Regions from separate parts of the Gudongella ferriphila genome, predicted to be linked through region 1. Evidence: riboswitches for the same ligand, from Rfam matches in the RefSeq annotation. Region 1 holds a riboswitch; each other region holds the start of a gene.
The links. Region 1 has a riboswitch for cyclic di-GMP ahead of ACKVDP_RS05085 (S-layer homology domain-containing protein). Riboswitches for the same ligand answer to the same signal wherever they lie in the genome.

Region 1 (4,469 bases):
ACCCCTGTTATGTCAAGTCTTAGGTCTCCCGCAGGAAGTGTTGTATACAGCTCAAGGACATATTCCCTTCCGGAGCCTGTCACCTGTCTTATGAAGATATTCTTTCCTGCAGAATCCCTCAGGCTGTAGTAGGAGGTATCATCCGCCACCACATTCTTGTTGAAGGTGACCCTTATTGTCCTGCCATCCTCTGAGACAATGGCACTTAATACCTGCGGATCAACTGTTTCATCCTTTGGAGTAACTCTGAACTCCTTGATTTCCATCCTGTTTCCCCAGTAGTCTGAGAAAGTGTTGACATAAAGTGAAATTTCCTTAGTTGGTAGGGGCTGCTTCTCAAACAGTCCGATCACCCTATTTCCATCTATCAATATCTCATCAGCATAGTTGATACTGGTCCCTTCCCTTTGGAAGATATTGCTTCCCATCATTGTACCTGTTGGGTCGATGTTTTCTGAGAAAATAATCGTCACCCTTTCTGTGGTCACATTAATGCTGTCAACCTCAGGAGGAACTGTGTCCCTGTCAACCTTGAACTGTCTGTAATCTACATTCATTCTCTTACCTGAATAGTCCTCAAGTCCGGAAGTCTCAATTGAATATGTTCCTGAAGAGAGAACCGTACTTGCTGAGCTGTAGCTAAGTGTAATGTGGTTGTCCTTAAGCACCGGATTTCCAAGGGTGTTTGAGGTGTTGAAGCTGAAGTTGTTCATCGTTGGGATTGTTCTGATTGGCTCTGAGAAGTATATCCTTATTCCCTTGTAGCCAAGAACATCTATTCCGGTGACTTTGGGAGCTTCATTATCCAATGCTCCGAAGGCTTCATTCACATCCAGTGCTTCTCCTGATTCTGAAAGTATGTTTGAAGCTTTGATTGTATATTGGTTTCCGTCAGTCATGGTTCCGTTAAGTACCAGTACAATTGTCCTGTCGCTGTCTTCAAACCTTACCCTGTTGATTGTTCCCGCGCTGGTTGAATAGTTGTAGGTTGAACCTGCAAGTGTAGTGTCAACAGACTTGTTGAATTCCAGCTTTATTTCCTTAAGGTTGTCTGCGTAGGCATCTGTCAGATCGAATTTAACATTGGATATTCTGAATGATTTATATGATGTTGCCTTTGTTTCGGTGTAGTATCTGTATTCGTACTCTCCCAGTAGTAGACCGTCAACATCAAAGCTGAAGTCTCCGTCAAGGTCCAGTGGGATGTCAAAGTCCTGTGAGCTTCCCTGGGAGGTGGATTTTGGTCTTATGTTAAGTCTGAGTTCATCCACTTCATCGTCATGTACCCTTCCGCTGAATGTGACCTTGTTGTTTTTTATTACCATGGACTCCGTAATGTCGATAGGATTAAGTCCGAGCATAGCAGCAAGGGGAGTAGTTTTCCCCTTGACTTCTATTGCGAGTGCATTTACAATCATTGCAGCCACCTGTCCTCTATTGAGTGTGGCATCCTTTGAAAAGCTAAGTCCTTTCATAATTCCAAGATTTTCAGCTAGAGTAGGTACACCGTGCCAGTCCTTTGCTTCCTCGTTGTAGCCAAGGGCTCTTAGCAGGACTGTTTGGAATTCGTGGACAGTAACTCCTTTCTTGATGCCGAAAGTCCCATCATTGTATCCTGATATGAGATTTTGATTCTTGGCCCAAAGGATGTAGGGAATATAGAACTTATGCTCAGGTTTTAAATCGAAGAAAGTGTTGTGTGAACCTGAATAAATCTCAGCTTCATCTTCCTGTCCGTAAAGCCGTGAAATAAGTACCACCATCTGCTCCCTTGTAAGACCCTGCTCAAGCATTAGGTTTCCCTGAAGGTCACCCTGGAGTACTCCAAGATCCTTAAGGAATTCACCCTCCTTTTGGTAGGGGCTTGCTGCTGAAACTGGTGCTGCCAAACCCAGAAGCATTGTTAATGCAAGGGCTAAAGACAATATTCTTTTCATGGAATCAATCCTCCTTGTTCTTTATTCCTTATAAATGTATTATACATTAAATATGGGGCTAAAGATATTACAATTGGGTTAAACAGTAGGGAAAGGGAATGTCTGTACAATATGGTAACTATGATTGAAATTAATGATGAGCTGGAGGCAAAATAAAGCAAAAAAATTAGGAACAACCGAATGGGAATAGGTTCCAATTGTTATAATAGTATGTTACAATTGGGTTAAATTATATATTTTGGCAAACTTATTGAAAGGTAAGGACGCAAAGCTACGGGCCTAAAGGAAACTCCATGGCAGCCGGGCTGCTTGGTAAGTTCCTTTTAATTGTATCCTTTGAGATACAATTTTCTATATCTAAAGGAAGCACATAATTTAAGGAGGGGTTACATGTTAAAGAAATGGATGGTAATTGCACTTTCATTGGTTATGGTTTTAAGTATGATGCCAGTGGGTGCTTATGCCGAAACGACAACTTTTAGCGACATGCCAGATGATTGGTCAACAGCTGCACTTCAAAGCGCAGTGGACAACGGTTTACTTAATGGTGCCAATGGCAAGATTATGCCACAGGAGAACCTGACAAGGGCTCAGATGGCTGCTGTAATCAACAGAGCATTTGGAGCCGAGAAGGTAGCGGTATTGGCAGAATATGATGATGTTACTGCTTCTGACTGGTTCTTCTTGGATATGGCCAAGGCTGTTGCAATGGGAACTTTCCAGGGCAGTGGAAGCAAGCTTAATCCAAATGACCCAATAACAAGGGAACAGGCATTTGCTGTTATCGCAAGGGCATTGAACCTTGGAGAATCTGATGTTGCACCAGATGGATTTACAGACCTATCTGAGATATCTGGATGGGCGACTGGTGAGGTTTATGCTCTGGTAAACAATGGGTATATCCAGGGATCAAACGGTATGCTGAATCCACAGGGATATATTACAAGAGCAGAATTTGCTCAGGTTATGTACAATACAATCAAGGAATATATCAGTGAAGCAGGAGAGTATTCCATAGATGTTGAAGGAAACCTAATGAAAAATTCTCCTGGTGTTGTTTTGACCGACTCAACAGTAGTTGGGGATGTCATCATTGGAGATGGAGTTGGAGATGGAGCAGTAACACTTGATGGTGTAAATGTTGAAGGCAGGCTTCTTGTCAGAGGTGGAGGAGCTGAATCAGTAATAATAAAGGGAGGATCCACAATAGGAACCATAACTGTGGCGAAGGTAGATGGAGAGGTTAGGATATTCGCAGAGGATGGAAGTGACGTAGGCACTGTTCTTATAGATGGCAAGGATGATGTAATTATTGAAGGAACATTTGAGAATATAGTTGTGAATGCACCGGACATTACTGTTTGGGCCAGAGCGGCAACAATCTCATCTTCAGAGGTAATGGGCGAAGAATCAAAACTGGTTATCGACAAGGACTCAACTGTTGAAAAGGTGGTTCTGTCAGGAGCCAAATCAGCGGTTGAGGTCAATGGCGAGGTAGAGGAGATTGAAACAGCTGAATCCGCTGTAAATGCATTGATCACTGTTGAAAAGGATGGAAAGGTTGGCCTTGTAGTTGCAAACGGAGCAGGGACAGCTGTTGAAGGCGAAGGCTCAGTAGAAGCTGTGGAAGCCAATGCTGATGATGTAGTTGTGGTCACTGAAGGAACAGAGGTTACTGCTGCTGAAGGCGTTGAGGGAGTAATGGCAGGAGAAGAAGAGGTTGATGCAGGTGATACCGCCACAGTTGAAAAAGAAACCACAACATCAGGTGGTGGCGGTGGTGGTGGATCCTCATATGTTTCACCAAGACTTCTTGGAGCTACATTAAACGGAGATGAAGCATCTATCTCAGGGAATGACATCACTATTGAGTTTACCAATGAGGGAGAAAATGGAGAATACATTATCGTTGCTGAATTTGATAAGGAAGTTAAGATCAAATCCGTAACATCCTTGGACAATTCAAGTGTAAACATTCAGTTTATCAATGAAAACACCACAGATGTTCCAACTGGCTATTCAAGTACTTTGAATTACGAATTTACGCATACAATAACTGAGCAGCATTTCAATGTATTTGGAGATGTCTTTGAGGTAGTTGTAACTGACGGGTCAAGAGATTTGACATTCACAGTAACTGTAAATCATTAATTAGTAGTAAATACAAGCTATAGACCGGGCTTGCCCGGTTCTATAGCATTGAATTTTTAATCGTACTTAAGGAAGTGTATAATATGAAAACAAGAAGAGTTGCAACACTTGTTTTTGCAGACACAATGATAATAAGCTTTGCTTTCTTTTTATCCCTGTACACTAGATTTGACTCGATTTTCTATGATGGATACCTGGACTTCTATTTAAGCAGGGTGATACCGGTTACCCTGCTTAAGCTTGCAATTTTTTATTTATTTAATTTTTACAGAAGTCTTTGGGAATTTGCCAGTATAGATGAGTTGATTGAAATCTTTTTTGGAGTGTCAATCGCAAACCTAGCCACAATGATAGCTATTGCATTAACGGGAGACCAATTGC
Region 2 (4,469 bases), on a different contig from region 1:
AGCTTCAGGGTGTTGACCTTTGAGGCAAAGTGTCCTATCACAAGGATGTGGGTTGCCCAGAAGAAGGCTCCAATAAGCTGTAAAAGGTCTCCAAACTGGATGGTCAAATCCTCGTTGATGCTAAGGAAGTATAATCCTATTGCAGCTACGATTGCTCCAACCCAGATAAATCCATTGGATTTCTGCTTTATAAAGAGACCCAATATGGGCACAAGTACTATGTATAGGCTTGTAATAAAGCCGGCCTTACCTGCAGTTGTATAGATCAGACCAACCTGCTGGAGGGCTGCAGCTGTGAAAAGAACGCTGCCAGCAATCATTCCGTACATGAAAATCTTCCTAGTGTCATTCTCGCCCGCATCCTCAGCTATTCCCTTCCTTTTGTTGGACCCCTCCACAAAATATATCACAGGTATAAGGGAAAGGCTTCCCAGTGCGAACCTTAATGCATTGAAGGTGAATGCCCCCAGATAGTCCATTCCAATCCTCTGTGCCACAAAGGCCAACCCCCATATTGCAGCTGTCAAAAGCAGCAAGAGACTTGATCTCAATTCCTTGGTCATTGTCATATCCCCCAGTTTTAGCTATTTTTATCCTATTCCCTCTTTTCATTGTACAGGAAGTGTAAATTTATTTCTACCCCCTAAAACTGCATGAAGGTTTCTTGCATAATAATTACGTTTTCAAAACAAAATCTTGAAAACTTTTTAACGATTTATAGTGGTAGTTTATGAAATTAGGGGTATATTATTAGCGAGATATGTTATTATGTAAAAACTGAAGTACATAAACTATATGGAGGCATTGATTAGGGGGGATTACTATGGACGCTTTCCCCCTTATGAGCCAATAGCGTAACCGACCAAGATGGTCGGTTTTTTTGTGTATAATATATTAAACAAACCTCAAAAAATGAAGGAACCCGGAGAGCCTGGTCAGCATAGCCGGATTCCTGCAACATCCAATCCTCGCTAAAGGTCTGTTTGTTGTGTCTATATTATACTATTTTAGCCATTTTAAATCAATCATAAATCTAAAACTTAAGGAGGTGTTGCGGATGATGGGTTGCATAAGCAAATAAATTACGAGGAGGTGATTGGATAACAATTGATTAGTTTCAAACTTAATAGAAATTCCCTTAATTGATGGTAACGAAATATATTTTGAGGAGGAAAAATGATGAAACCGAGAAAATGGTCTTCAATTTTACTGGCTTTGACCATGATATTGGCACTGATTCCGGCAAATGCATTTGCAGAGCCCGAGCCAATAGTCGAACCTAACTTTGGATTTGTTCCAAACTCTGGTGAAGCAAGTGTATCAAAGGTTGACTTGGTCAATAAAACTGAAGTTGCCAGGTATTACACTCAACCACGTGTAAGCCCGACAGCAGATTACAACTGGCGTACCTCACGTATTGCCATGGACGCTTACGGCAATGCCTGGGTGCTTAATACAGGTGCAGATGGCGTTAATCTTCAAGGTTCAGTTGTTAGAATTCAAGCAGATACTACAGGCTTGACAACACATGCCTACCCTGACCCAGTGCTTGCATTCGGTACAGACGAAGCTGTCAAGGTATTCAATGTTGGTGGACTTGGTGATATGCCAAGGGCAATTGCTATAGACGAGGATGGATATATTTGGATAGGCTTCTACAGCAGCGGAGCGTTGATGAAGTTTGAATTTGACGGAACAGACTTAAATCAAGTAGGAGAAACAATAGTTACAAATCCAAAGTTAAATTTCTATGAAATGAAATTCGCACCTGATGGGATGCTCTATATCTCAAGCAGAAACTCTACACCTACTAGAAGTGGAGATTATGGAGTTTGGAGCTTTAACCCAAACAATGGTGAATTTACTGAAGAATGGAATGTAGACTCTCCATACTCATTACTTATCGACCCTGATTCAGGTCAGGTGTATGCAACAAGCTATAGTAATGTATTATGGATTAAGGGAACAGGTACTGTGGCTATCTCAGGAGCACAGAACCTTCGTGGTATGTCATTTAACGGACTGGGCAAAATCTGGATAGCAAGCACAACTGCAGGATCCGGTGGAAATCGGGTCTGCTGGTATGACATTGGAGCTGGCACAAGTGGATATATTACATTGCCTATCGGTACAACACCAGTTGGTGTTGGAATGGATGAGGCTGGCTTGATGTGGGCAGTTTGCCGTACTGATGGAGATACATCAGGTGGTTACTTGGTAGCATTTGATCCTCATGATGGAAGTCCTGAGGGCTCAATCAAGGTCGGCTACAGACCATATGCCTATGGTGACTTTGTAATGCCAGTACCAAGGTATTGCATCGAAGGTACCAAAACAGAAGACTTTTACACTGGACTTAAAACAAGAGTTCCATTGGAAGACTGGTCAATCTATCTGTATGATCGTACATTAGACCCAGGTGAAATACCAGGTGTTGCAACAGAAGGATTGCTGGCTTCCACAATGACAGATGAGTTTGGCGACTACAAGTTCTGCGGCCTAGTTGCAGGAACCTATTATGTATACGAGATGTTTGATGACTGCTATGGGCCATTTGATCCAATCAGCGGTATGATAGAGGTTACTCTACCTGATGATGGTAATGATGGCAATGCAGTGGACCAGGATTTTGTAAACAGACGAGGCAAAATCCAAGGTATAAAATTTAAAGATACTCTTGGAACTGGTACTACCCTATCAGGTTGGGAAATCTTGCTTTACAAGGGAGAACCAGCCGTTGGTGAACCGAATAAAGCTGATGCTTTCAAGTGGACAACTACTGATAGCAATGGTTTCTATTTCTTCGATCTTCTATGCCCAGACACATATTTTGTATATGAGTTAATGCAGGATGGTTGGGTACAAACATATCCGACCGAGGGATTCTGGACAGTTGAACTCGCTGCTGGTGTTAGGGCAACAGGTAAGCATTTTGTGAACGAAGAAGAAGAATTCTTTGACCTGTGCGGCTTCAAGTATGGTCTTGACTATGCTGGCTTCATGGATGATCCATGGCCAACTGACAATCCTCTTCCTGGATGGACAATAATCCTTGAAAGATTTGAGGATGATGAGTGGGTTGAAATCGATAGAGATGTAACCAACTCATTAGGCAAATACTGCTTCCTTGATCTTCCTGCAGGAGAGTACAGATTGTCAGAAGAGGCAGATGGTGAGAAGGATGGATTCTGGATGATGAATGGCAAGTACTGGCTTCAAGTAGGCCCAGAGGACAAATATATATTTGCCAGCTTGCCTGAAGATGGAATGGAATGTGGCGATTGTGGCGAAATTTCAATTGACTGCATATGCCCACCACCTCCAGTAGAAAAATCATTTGACTTCTACAACCTGTGCCACACTGATGAGACCGCCTGGATGTTTGGTGACATTCTTCACTCAGATTTGGGTATCCCTGCTCAGAATTGGGGCTGGAGCTTAGGATTGGGTATTGTTGAGCAAAGTACAGATCCATATCCAATTGAAGAAAATGTACCAATCTACGCAGGTGCAGCCCAAAACGATATCACAAAAGGATACCTGATAGGTCATCTTGATATCTGGTGGAATGGTACTGATGTTGAGATTAGAAATGTAGACATTGATGAGAATATAGTTGAAATGAATATGATGGTATGGATCGGAAATACAGAGTTGCCACTGTTTAGAGGCGCAATGACCAATGCACCTGGTAAACTTATAATTGATCCTGCTATCGATTACAGTAAACCAGTATTTGTGGCAGTTCACTTTGATTCATATGTACCATGTGGATTTCCACATCCAGAAGTAATGCCAGAATAGTAGGAATCAGATATCAGCAAATAGATGCAGTAGTCTTAAGAGGGTTGGAAGCCAGGTTTCCAACCCTCTTAACTTTAGATCAGCTCAAAACAACTCTAATTTTAGTCATCACATTTTATTGAGAAGGCAATGTGTAGTATTTTTGTAATTTTTACAATAAATTCATATTCAAGGTAGAGTAATGAAGTTTTATGGGGGTATAGTATAACTGAAATATAGTATTTTTGGTGGCCGTGATTAAAGGGAATTATTATGGACGCTTTTCCTTTTATGAGCCAATAGCGTAACCGACCTTTTGGTCGGTTTTTGTAGTTTTTGAGACCCTGTTTTTATGGGAATCGATTCTAAATAGAGAAGGAATCCGGGGTGCCTGGACAGCTATACCGGATTCCTGCAACTTCCAATCCTATGTATAGGTTTGGCTTGTTGTGCTTTTACTATACCATATTTAGCCTTTTACAATCAATTGAATATACATAAAATTCAAGGAGGTGGTGCGTATGTTGGGGTGTAGAAGCAAAATACTTTGTAAGGAGGTGAGATAATAGAACATTCGACAATAAATCTTGACTAGTTTTCCCATAATTAATGGTAAAAATAATTTCTACAAGAAAGGAGAATTTATATGTATGCGAGCATGGTAAAGCGTAGCACGAATAAATTTC
Region 3 (4,469 bases), on a different contig from region 1:
TTTGAAAATTGCAGTAATTGAAAAGGTTATCATATCTTTTAAAATTCTAGTTAGGGGGAATGTATCTTGAAAGCGTATTCAACGGAAAAGATCAGAAATGTAGCCCTACTCGGGCACAGCAGTAATGGTAAGACCACTTTAACAGAAGCAATGCTATTTGCAACAGGTGTGACTACAAGACAGGGAAAGGTTACAGACGGGAACACAATGTCAGATTTTGACAAGCAGGAGATTGCCAGACACGTCTCAATCGGAACAGCAGTTATCCCGGTAGAATGGAATAATACCAAATTCAATATACTGGATACACCAGGATATTTCGATTTTATCGGTGAAATGTATGGAGCTAAAAGAGCAAGTGAAGGTTCAGTGCTTCTTGTGGACGCTTCCTCGGGAATTGAGGTAGGGACAGAGAAGGCATGGAAGAACCTTGAGAAGTACGACACACCGCGAATCATATTCGTAAATAAAATGGACAAGGAAAATATCAACTTTGATAAGTTGCTTGAGGATCTGATAGGCCAATTTGGGGACAAGATAGTTCCCTTTGCATACCCCAACACAACTGGAGAGGGTTTCAATGGCTTTGCAAATCTTATAGATGAAGTTGCTTATGAATACGATGGAAAGAACAGGAAGGAAGTTCCTCTAAACGATGCCCAAAAGTCAAAGGTTGATGAATATAGAGAGTTGTTCATGGAAAGGATAGCACTTTCCGAAGAGGCGCTTATGGAGAAGTACTTTGAGGGTGAAGAGTTCACCCAGGAGGAGATAACGAGGGGAATAAGGGGAAGCGTTTCAAACGGAACCCTGGTACCACTTGTTGTCGGCTGTGCAGAAAAGGCAATGGGGGTTGATTTCCTTCTTGACCTTATCCAAAGATACATTCCGTCTCCAGCAGATGTTGGAAGCGTAAAGGGAACCAAGGATGGAGAGGAGATAATCAGAAAGGTTGATGTAAACGAGCCCTTCTCAGCAGTTGTTTTCAAGACCATTGTTGACCCCTTCGTTGGAAAGCTTACCTTGTTCAAGGTTGTTTCAGGAAAGCTCACAAAGGATACTGAAGTGTATAACTCAACCAAGGAAAAGGCGGAGAAGCTAGGTGGGTTGTTCATTCTTAGAGGTAAGAACCAGGTGGAGATTTCAGAGATTATGGCAGGGGACATTGGAGCAACATCAAAGCTTGCCTACACCCAAACCGGTGACACCCTTTGTGACAAGAACAATCAGACACTTTATGAGACAATAAAATATCCCCAGCCAACACTGTTCATGGCAGTTGAGCCAAAGAACAAGGGTGACGAGGAGAAGATCGGTACATCCCTAAACAAGATGATAGATGAGGACCCTACATTTGTTATAGAGAGAAACACAGAAACGAAGCAGCTGCTTATTGGTGGACAGGGCAACATGCAGCTTACCGTAATAGTTGACAAGCTGAAGACTAATTTTGGAGTTGATGTGGTTCTTAAGAGTCCAAAGATCGCCTTCAGGGAGACAATAAAAGGCACTGCAACCGTACAGGGTAAGCACAAGAAACAGTCAGGTGGAGCAGGTCAGTACGGAGATGTCCATATGAGATTTGAGCCTTGTGAAGAGGAATTTGTATTCCAGGAGGAAATTTTTGGCGGGTCAGTTCCGAGAAACTTCTGGCCAGCTGTCGAAAAAGGGGTAAGAGAATCCCTGGAGCATGGAGTTCTTGCAGGCTATCCAGTCGTAAACATCAAGGCTACACTGTTTGATGGTTCATATCATGACGTTGACTCAAACGAGATGGCATTTAAGATAGCAGCGTCCATAGCCTTCAAGAAGGGTATGGAAGAGGCAAAGCCAATACTTCTTGAGCCTATCGTAAAGGTAGAGGTCAAGATACCTGAGGACTACATGGGCGATGTCATGGGAGACATGAACAAGCGTAGAGGTAGGATTCTCGGTATGGAGCAGCAGGCTGACGGAAGCCAGAAGATCATAGCGGAGGCCCCACATGCAGAGATGTTTGAATATGCAATCGATTTAAGGGCAATGACCCAGGCAAGGGGAAGCTTTACAATGGAATTTGTCAGATATGAAGAGGTTCCTCAGATGATAGCTGAAAAAATCATTGCTGAGGCAAAAGCTGAAAAAGAGAATAATTAGCCAATTGATCAGCCCGGTTTTATACCGGGCTGAAAATTTATGTAACTATTGCAAAATAAAGGTTTACAGTTGATTATATTGTGGTATAATGATTGTGTAAATTAATATTAGCAAGAATGATTAGTATGACAAATGCAAGAAGGCAGCCCCTTTTTGTGTACTGTCAAACGACAAAGGCAAACCTATCGAGAGGTAGGGACGCAAAGCTATAGGGCCTGAAAAGGCAGCCAGCTACCGAAAGGAGAGTTTACACGTGAAGAGGAGAGTATTGAGCCTTTTATTGGTATTTGTTTTTTTGTTTGGAATAATTGGGACATCAAATGCTGCTGAGAGCTTCGGCGTTACAACTATAGACAATAATCAGCTTATGATAAACAGTTTGGCATACGGAAGCAATATGAGAGTCATGGTGGAAAAGGGTACTGAGAAGTATTTCTACAGCATGAACAGCACACAGGAGTTCATCCCCCTTCAGCTGGGAGAAGGAGTCTATACTGTGAAGCTTCTGAAAAATATTGAGGGCAACAAGTACCAGGTTCTTGGAAAATCAGAAACCAACATATCAGAGTGGAATGAGAATGTATACCTGACATCAAGTCAGCCTGTTTATTGGAATGACCAGTCAGTGATGGAAGGGTTGGCCGCATCGTTGTTTGCTGATGCTGATTCCGACTACCAAAAGATGCTTAAGGCATACAATTATATGGTAAACAACATCAAATACGATTATGAGAAGATCAATTACCTCAATGATTCCTACATTCCTTCAATCGACGAGACAATAACAAGCGGTCAGGGAATCTGCTACGATTACTCGGCGGTCTTTGCAGGACTTTTGAGATCTCAGGGAATCCCAACCAAGCTGGTTAAGGGATACGCTGCGGGAGTAGATGTTTATCACGCATGGAATGAGGTCTATATCAACGGAAGCTGGATCATAATCGACACCACCTTTGATGCTGCGTACTACCAGAATGACATGACTGTTAAGATGGTCAAGAGTGAAATGGAATACCAAAAAGTTAGGGAATATTAATTAAGCCTGTTAGGGCTTAATTTTTTTGGGTAAAAGACAAAGAAAGTCAAAGTCAGAAAGAAGGGATAAACATGGCTGGATTGAGCAACATCATCGAACAGTTCCTAAAGGAGCTCATCGATGAGATGGACGGTGTGGTTGAAATACAGAGAAATGAGCTTGCAAGTCAGTTTGAATGCGCCCCCTCACAAATAAATTATGTCCTTAGCACAAGATTTACCCCTTACAAAGGATACTATATTGAGAGTAGAAGAGGTGGCGGTGGGTATATTAAAATTGTAAAAGTGAAGCTCCAGGAAGACATTAGCCTTAACAATATCATTCAGAATATAGTTGGGGAATCACTCACTGAAAACAAGGCCCATGAGATCATTGTGGCCCTACAGGAGGAAGAGGTTATTTCCGGCAGGGAGGCTGAAATCATAAAGGCTGCTGTAAGCGATAGAGCCTTTAATTGTGACCCTGGTGACAGAAATGCAATCAGGGCATCTGTCTTAAGGAACATACTGCTGGTTCTGGTTAAATAGATTGGAGTGTGACAGACTATGAAATGCGAATCCTGCAATGATAGGGAAGCTAAGATTCACTACACCAGCATCATAAACGGAGTTATGGAAGACCATCATCTATGTGAGGTATGTGCAGCCGGTATCCAAAAGGACATTCAGGAGCATTTCCCCTTGCACAAGTTATTTGAGGGAGTTACGGTGGATACAAAATGCCCCAACTGTGGATTGAGCTATGAGAAGTTCAGATCCACTGGAAAGCTTGGGTGCTCAAGGTGCTATGACGCATTCGGCAAGGAGCTTTCCAATGTCATCCGTGGAATACACGGTCACACAAAGCACAGTGGGAAGATACCCAAGAGAGGCTACTCAATGGTCAGACACCAGGAGGACATCGACAGCTTGGACAAGGAGCTTCAGGAAGCGGTAAAACAAGAGGAATATGAGAAAGCTGCTGTGCTGCGGGATGAAATAAAGAGAATCAGAACCATTATGGATTCAGACAAAAGAGGTGAATAGGATGACAATTTGGCTAGATCCGCAGGAATATGACCCAGTAGTTGTAAGCACTAGACTTAGGGTGGCAAGAAACATTCGGGAAGAGGTCTTTCCCCTATATTCCACAAGGGAACAGGCCCAGGAAACCGCAGATGAGATAATCAATGCCGTTGATGAGAAGTTTCCAGATGGAGATTACAAGCTTTATCGATTAAGGGAAATGGAAAATCGTGAAAGGGTAAGGTTTATGGAGAATCATATCATAAGCCCTGGACTTCTGGAACAAATAGACA
Region 4 (4,469 bases), on a different contig from region 1:
GAAGAACATCCCTATAAACATTTATATCTGTTTGTAGCAGTTGCTCAACGCTCCATTCGGGGTATCTGTCATTAGGATTGGTCTCATCATCGGGAATTGAGAAATCTTTTCCCCCCTGCTCAACATATATGACAGCTGTTGGATACTTATCAAGCAGGAAATTCTTTACGTCGCTCTTTAAGATCCCAGGTCTATGACCAAACTCATAATTTAGCTCATGCTTATTGTCCTTGAACAACTCATAGAAATCATCCTTGTTTTGTAAATCATCAGCTATCACTTTATAGAAGATTTCTTCCCATCCTATCAGTCCAAGAGGCAATACATCTTTATGTCCGGGTATCCAAATAGATGTTCTTGTTGCTTTTGCTTTTGCTGTAACTAGCTTGCTATTAAATCCAAAAAACCTCATAAAATAGACATCATGGTTCTTATTAACTATGGTCTCAACAAATTTATCATCAACAATATATGCATCAATATCATCCTTGTCCATACCGTGATCTTCAGCATATATTCCAGCTACTTCTTTAACTTTTGGGTCTCCCCCATCGATAACCCATGTGCCTGCAAGAGCTGCAGCATCGGCTACATTTTGAGCTTGTCTTCTTTGAACATAGAGATTCCCCATATCTACAGAAAAAGCACCAAATCCAAGAAGTACTGCCATGAAAACTGCAACCATCACCATTGCTTGACCTTCAATATCACTAAATAACGATTTAATTCTATTGAATAGTATATGATTTTTCCTAAACATGTTTTCATCTCCCTAAACTCATCTAATTTTCTCTAAAACCTTCTACCATCATTACTGAAGTCTTGGAAACTGTATAAAATCCATCTTCAAAATAGCGTTCCATCATAGGTACTATAATTGGAACTTTTCCCTCAACCGTTACACTTAACGACTGTCCATTAACGAAAACACCATTAGCTGGATCGATTGTAATCTCGCCTTTTTCCAAGTAGGGTGAATCATCAAATGCATTATCAATACTTAGAATCATTTTATTCTTATCCTTTTCAACAATTCCAATTCTAGCTCCCTCTCTAGCGGCATTGCTGACAGCAACATATCCACCGTATATTATTCCAGACTGAATTATGCCCATCAAAAGAAGTAATAGTACGGGTAGGATTAAAGCAAATTCAACTAAAGATTGACCTTGTTCATCTCTTTTAAATTTCCAAAAATCAAACATCCAACTCACCTCATATAAAATAAGAAATTACTGCCCCAATCCCTATGGCCACTCCATAGGGGATGTATCTCTTCTCCCAGTCTACCTGGGTTTTAAGAAGCCAGTTGTTAACTCGTTTCAACAGATCACTGTTGAAGGTCAATGTAATAATAAAAATAATCGGTTTTAGTATAATTGCAACAACTCTTTTTAATGTTATCCACAGCTTCTTTTCCTTGATAAGTATTAGTATTACAATAACTCCGCCTGCAAGTCCTGTGTAGACAGTTGTATAAAGAACAAATCTCCAACCTTTTAGTGCTCCTATTGCAGCCATTAGTTTTACATCTCCACCACCCATTCCTCCAAGGATATAGGGTACCAGGAAAACTCCTAATCCTACCAGAAACCCAAGTCCGCTAAACTTCAATCCTGCATATCCATCAAATACTGTATATGTCAATAAACCCCAAAGTATTACTGGTATTGTAATAAAATTGGGGATTCTTTTCGAAGTAACATCATGATACGATGAAACTGTCACTAATATTAATAGCAAAGTCGTATTTAACATTTAATTCACCGTTCTCCATTTATCCGTATTATCAAGTGAAATAAACACTCATTTGTCATACTCTTCGAGATTTAACCACAACAGCAAAGCAACTTTTCTTGCTGTTGTGGTTTTTATTTCAACTATACTAAACTAATAATTTGAGATATATTCTATCCACCTGGCAAACTTGGATCCCATAACTCTGAAAACCATTCACTTAACGCTCCCCCAAATGCTGCTAATCCAACAAGAACAACCAAAGCAACGGCAAATATTATCAATCCATACTCAGCCATTCCCTGTCCTTCTTCATCCTTCCAAAGTCTCATCATAAGATTCATCATCATTTTTCCTCCTTTTCATGTAATTATCTCCACTACCTATGTTCTTTCCCGTACAATTCAAATCCTTAACCATCGTTCACTTCATCCAACCACCCCACTAAAGTATTGTGGTCTAAAAAAGACCAAAACAATTTTTGTCCCGGTCGGTTACGTCACTGGCTCCCTATTAAGAAGACGTCCAAATAATCTTAATAGATCGAGGCCCCCAAATAAAACATGTATAATTACTTATGATTATAATACCCCGCTACTGTGGTTGTAAACGGGGTCTCAGTTTTATATGGATTTTATTTCAATTTTATTTCAGTTTTATGAAAATTTTATTCAATTTGATGGTTAACAGATTTACGGACCTCGATTTGATTCATTTTGTTTGCCAAAAGGCTTCTGGCAATGACAGTGCCAAGTACAATCGCCCCTCCAAGCAGAGATACAGGTCCTGGTCTTTCCCCTACAATAAGAAACACCCAGATTGGGTTTAGGATCGGTTCAAGAAACATAATCAGAATGGCTTCAAGGGCCGTCAGATGCTTGACTGCAAGGGAATAGAAAATATAGGCTATGCCCACCTGGAAGGTTCCAAGAACAAACAATCCTACAATATCCCCAGTTGTATATGACAATCCGATCAAGAATGGAATTCCCACTACAGCTGTTATCAAATGACCAAGAAGTGTTGTCTCCACAGGCTTTTCATCCTTCTGGAACCTCAGTGAAATTGTAACTCCTGCAAGGGCAACCCCGCTTCCGATTGCTACCATGTTTCCTGCCCAGTTTCCTCCAGATACATCATCCAGGAAGAAGAGGACCATTCCTATTGCAACAGAAAAAATTGCAGCAATGTCATACCAGCGAATCCTTTCCTTAAGAATCCAGACGCTAAGAATAGCAACCCAGATTGGTGCTGTAAACTGAAGTATTATGGCATTTGCTGCTGTTGTAAGCTTGTTTGCGATAACAAAAGCAGTGATCATTGTAGAGTAGCATAGGGCTCCAGAAACCTGGGCCTTGGAAAAGGTGAATTTTGGCTTTCTTACATACAGCCATACCACCGCTGCTGAAAAGATTGCCCGGCCTCCTGCTATTGTCATGGGAGGAAGATCAATGAACTTGATTATTATCCCACCTGTACTTAAAAGGGTGGCTGCTATGACAATATATGTTATTGCTCTTAATCTGTCCCCATTCATCAGTCTACCACCTTTATTTTTTCATGCCCACAATCACAAAAAACTCCTCTATTCCCTCTATTAGGTCACCCACGCCTTGGACATTTCTTGATATTGTCTCGATTGGGCACATTCCGTCCTTATCCCTGTTTAGTATATGAGGAACCTTTTTCCCGTACTCCAGTGCTATTCCCTTCTGGTTGAAAATCTCCAAGGCCGGCTCAGATATTAGGTCTGTGTAGATTCCTCTAATCCTACCCTCAGCAAGAAGCATGGCAGCTGCCTTTCCTGTTATCCTGTCTGACACAAAGGCTCCCTCAAGGTCCTCAAAGCTCTCTGTATAGACATCATAAATAGGCTTGATGCCTCTGTCCGTTGATTGTGCTACAACTTTTCCGTTATTATATACAACCATTTTCAGGTCATTCTTTTCCATATGGTCTTTTGCTATTTTGATTCCTTCCAACTTTTCATCTCCTCCATTATGTTCTTCATATATTCTACATCAATAGGGTTAAATATGAAACAGTTTTCCCCAGATACTTTACTATTTCCTCCCACTTCCTATATAATAGGATATTATGTACAAAAAGAATATCCGAAAGATGAGGTAGATTATGTATCCTGATATATCATACAGCGAGCTGGAAGAAAAACTGAAAACCGATGAATATGTTCTAATAGATGTACGGACCCCAGATGAGTATGCCCAGGAGACCATTCCTGGAGCAATCAATGTTCCCCTGTTCTCCAACGAGGAAAGGGCCATTGTGGGAACAGCCTACAAGCAACTGTCCGTTGATGAGGCCAAGATGATCGGTGTGGAGGCAGTGGCCAAAAGGCTTCCTGACATGTTCAAGACACTGCTTGAAATCAACAAGAAGCACAAGCATCTTGTGTTTTTCTGTGCAAGGGGAGGCTTCAGGAGCGGAAGTGTTGTGGCTTTCCTGCAGAGCCTTCATATAAGTGCATTGAAGCTTCAGGGTGGCTACAAGGCCTACAGGGCATATGTGAACGAAAGGCTGCCTGAGGTTGCAAAGGATATTGAATTGATTGTACTTTACGGAAACACCGGCACAGGCAAGACCCAGGTCCTTGAGGCACTTAAGGCCAAAGGTGCTGATGTGTTGGACCTTGAGGGCTGTGCAAACCACAGGGGCTCAACTCTTGGAGCTGTTGGATTAGGTGAGCCCAATACCCAGAAGATGTTTGAGGC

Region 2: it holds a riboswitch for cyclic di-GMP, as region 1 does, so the genes downstream of both, ACKVDP_RS11745 (hypothetical protein) here and ACKVDP_RS05085 (S-layer homology domain-containing protein) in region 1, are expected to answer to the same signal.
Region 3: it holds a riboswitch for cyclic di-GMP, as region 1 does, so the genes downstream of both, ACKVDP_RS12785 (transglutaminase-like domain-containing protein) here and ACKVDP_RS05085 (S-layer homology domain-containing protein) in region 1, are expected to answer to the same signal.
Region 4: it holds a riboswitch for cyclic di-GMP, as region 1 does, so the genes downstream of both, ACKVDP_RS00200 (Flp family type IVb pilin) here and ACKVDP_RS05085 (S-layer homology domain-containing protein) in region 1, are expected to answer to the same signal.

Annotation. Positions count from the first base shown of each region.
Region 1 covers NZ_JBJXRK010000005.1:26,403-30,871, forward strand. Annotated here, with positions in the region: gene ACKVDP_RS05080 (S-layer homology domain-containing protein) at 1-1,937, opposite strand, end outside; cyclic di-GMP riboswitch class I at 2,168-2,250, shown strand; gene ACKVDP_RS05085 (S-layer homology domain-containing protein) at 2,328-4,088, shown strand; gene ACKVDP_RS05090 (polysaccharide biosynthesis protein) at 4,172-4,469, shown strand, end outside.
Region 2 covers NZ_JBJXRK010000029.1:24,571-29,039, forward strand. Annotated here, with positions in the region: gene ACKVDP_RS11740 (DMT family transporter) at 1-563, opposite strand, end outside; cyclic di-GMP riboswitch class II at 790-873, shown strand; gene ACKVDP_RS11745 (hypothetical protein) at 1,180-3,804, shown strand; partial or broken gene ACKVDP_RS11750 (hypothetical protein) at 4,430-4,469, shown strand, end outside.
Region 3 covers NZ_JBJXRK010000038.1:4,619-9,087, reverse strand. Annotated here, with positions in the region: gene fusA (elongation factor G) at 67-2,136, shown strand; cyclic di-GMP riboswitch class I at 2,302-2,375, shown strand; gene ACKVDP_RS12785 (transglutaminase-like domain-containing protein) at 2,390-3,172, shown strand; gene ACKVDP_RS12780 (CtsR family transcriptional regulator) at 3,244-3,699, shown strand; gene ACKVDP_RS12775 (UvrB/UvrC motif-containing protein) at 3,718-4,197, shown strand; gene ACKVDP_RS12770 (protein arginine kinase) at 4,199-4,469, shown strand, end outside.
Region 4 covers NZ_JBJXRK010000001.1:30,145-34,613, forward strand. Annotated here, with positions in the region: gene ACKVDP_RS00185 (pilus assembly protein TadG-related protein) at 1-760, opposite strand, end outside; gene ACKVDP_RS00190 (TadE/TadG family type IV pilus assembly protein) at 783-1,205, opposite strand; gene ACKVDP_RS00195 (A24 family peptidase) at 1,216-1,758, opposite strand; gene ACKVDP_RS00200 (Flp family type IVb pilin) at 1,911-2,084, opposite strand; cyclic di-GMP riboswitch class II at 2,217-2,300, opposite strand; gene ACKVDP_RS00205 (DMT family transporter) at 2,405-3,274, opposite strand; gene ACKVDP_RS00210 (DUF1893 domain-containing protein) at 3,288-3,719, opposite strand; gene mnmH (tRNA 2-selenouridine(34) synthase MnmH) at 3,871-4,469, shown strand, end outside.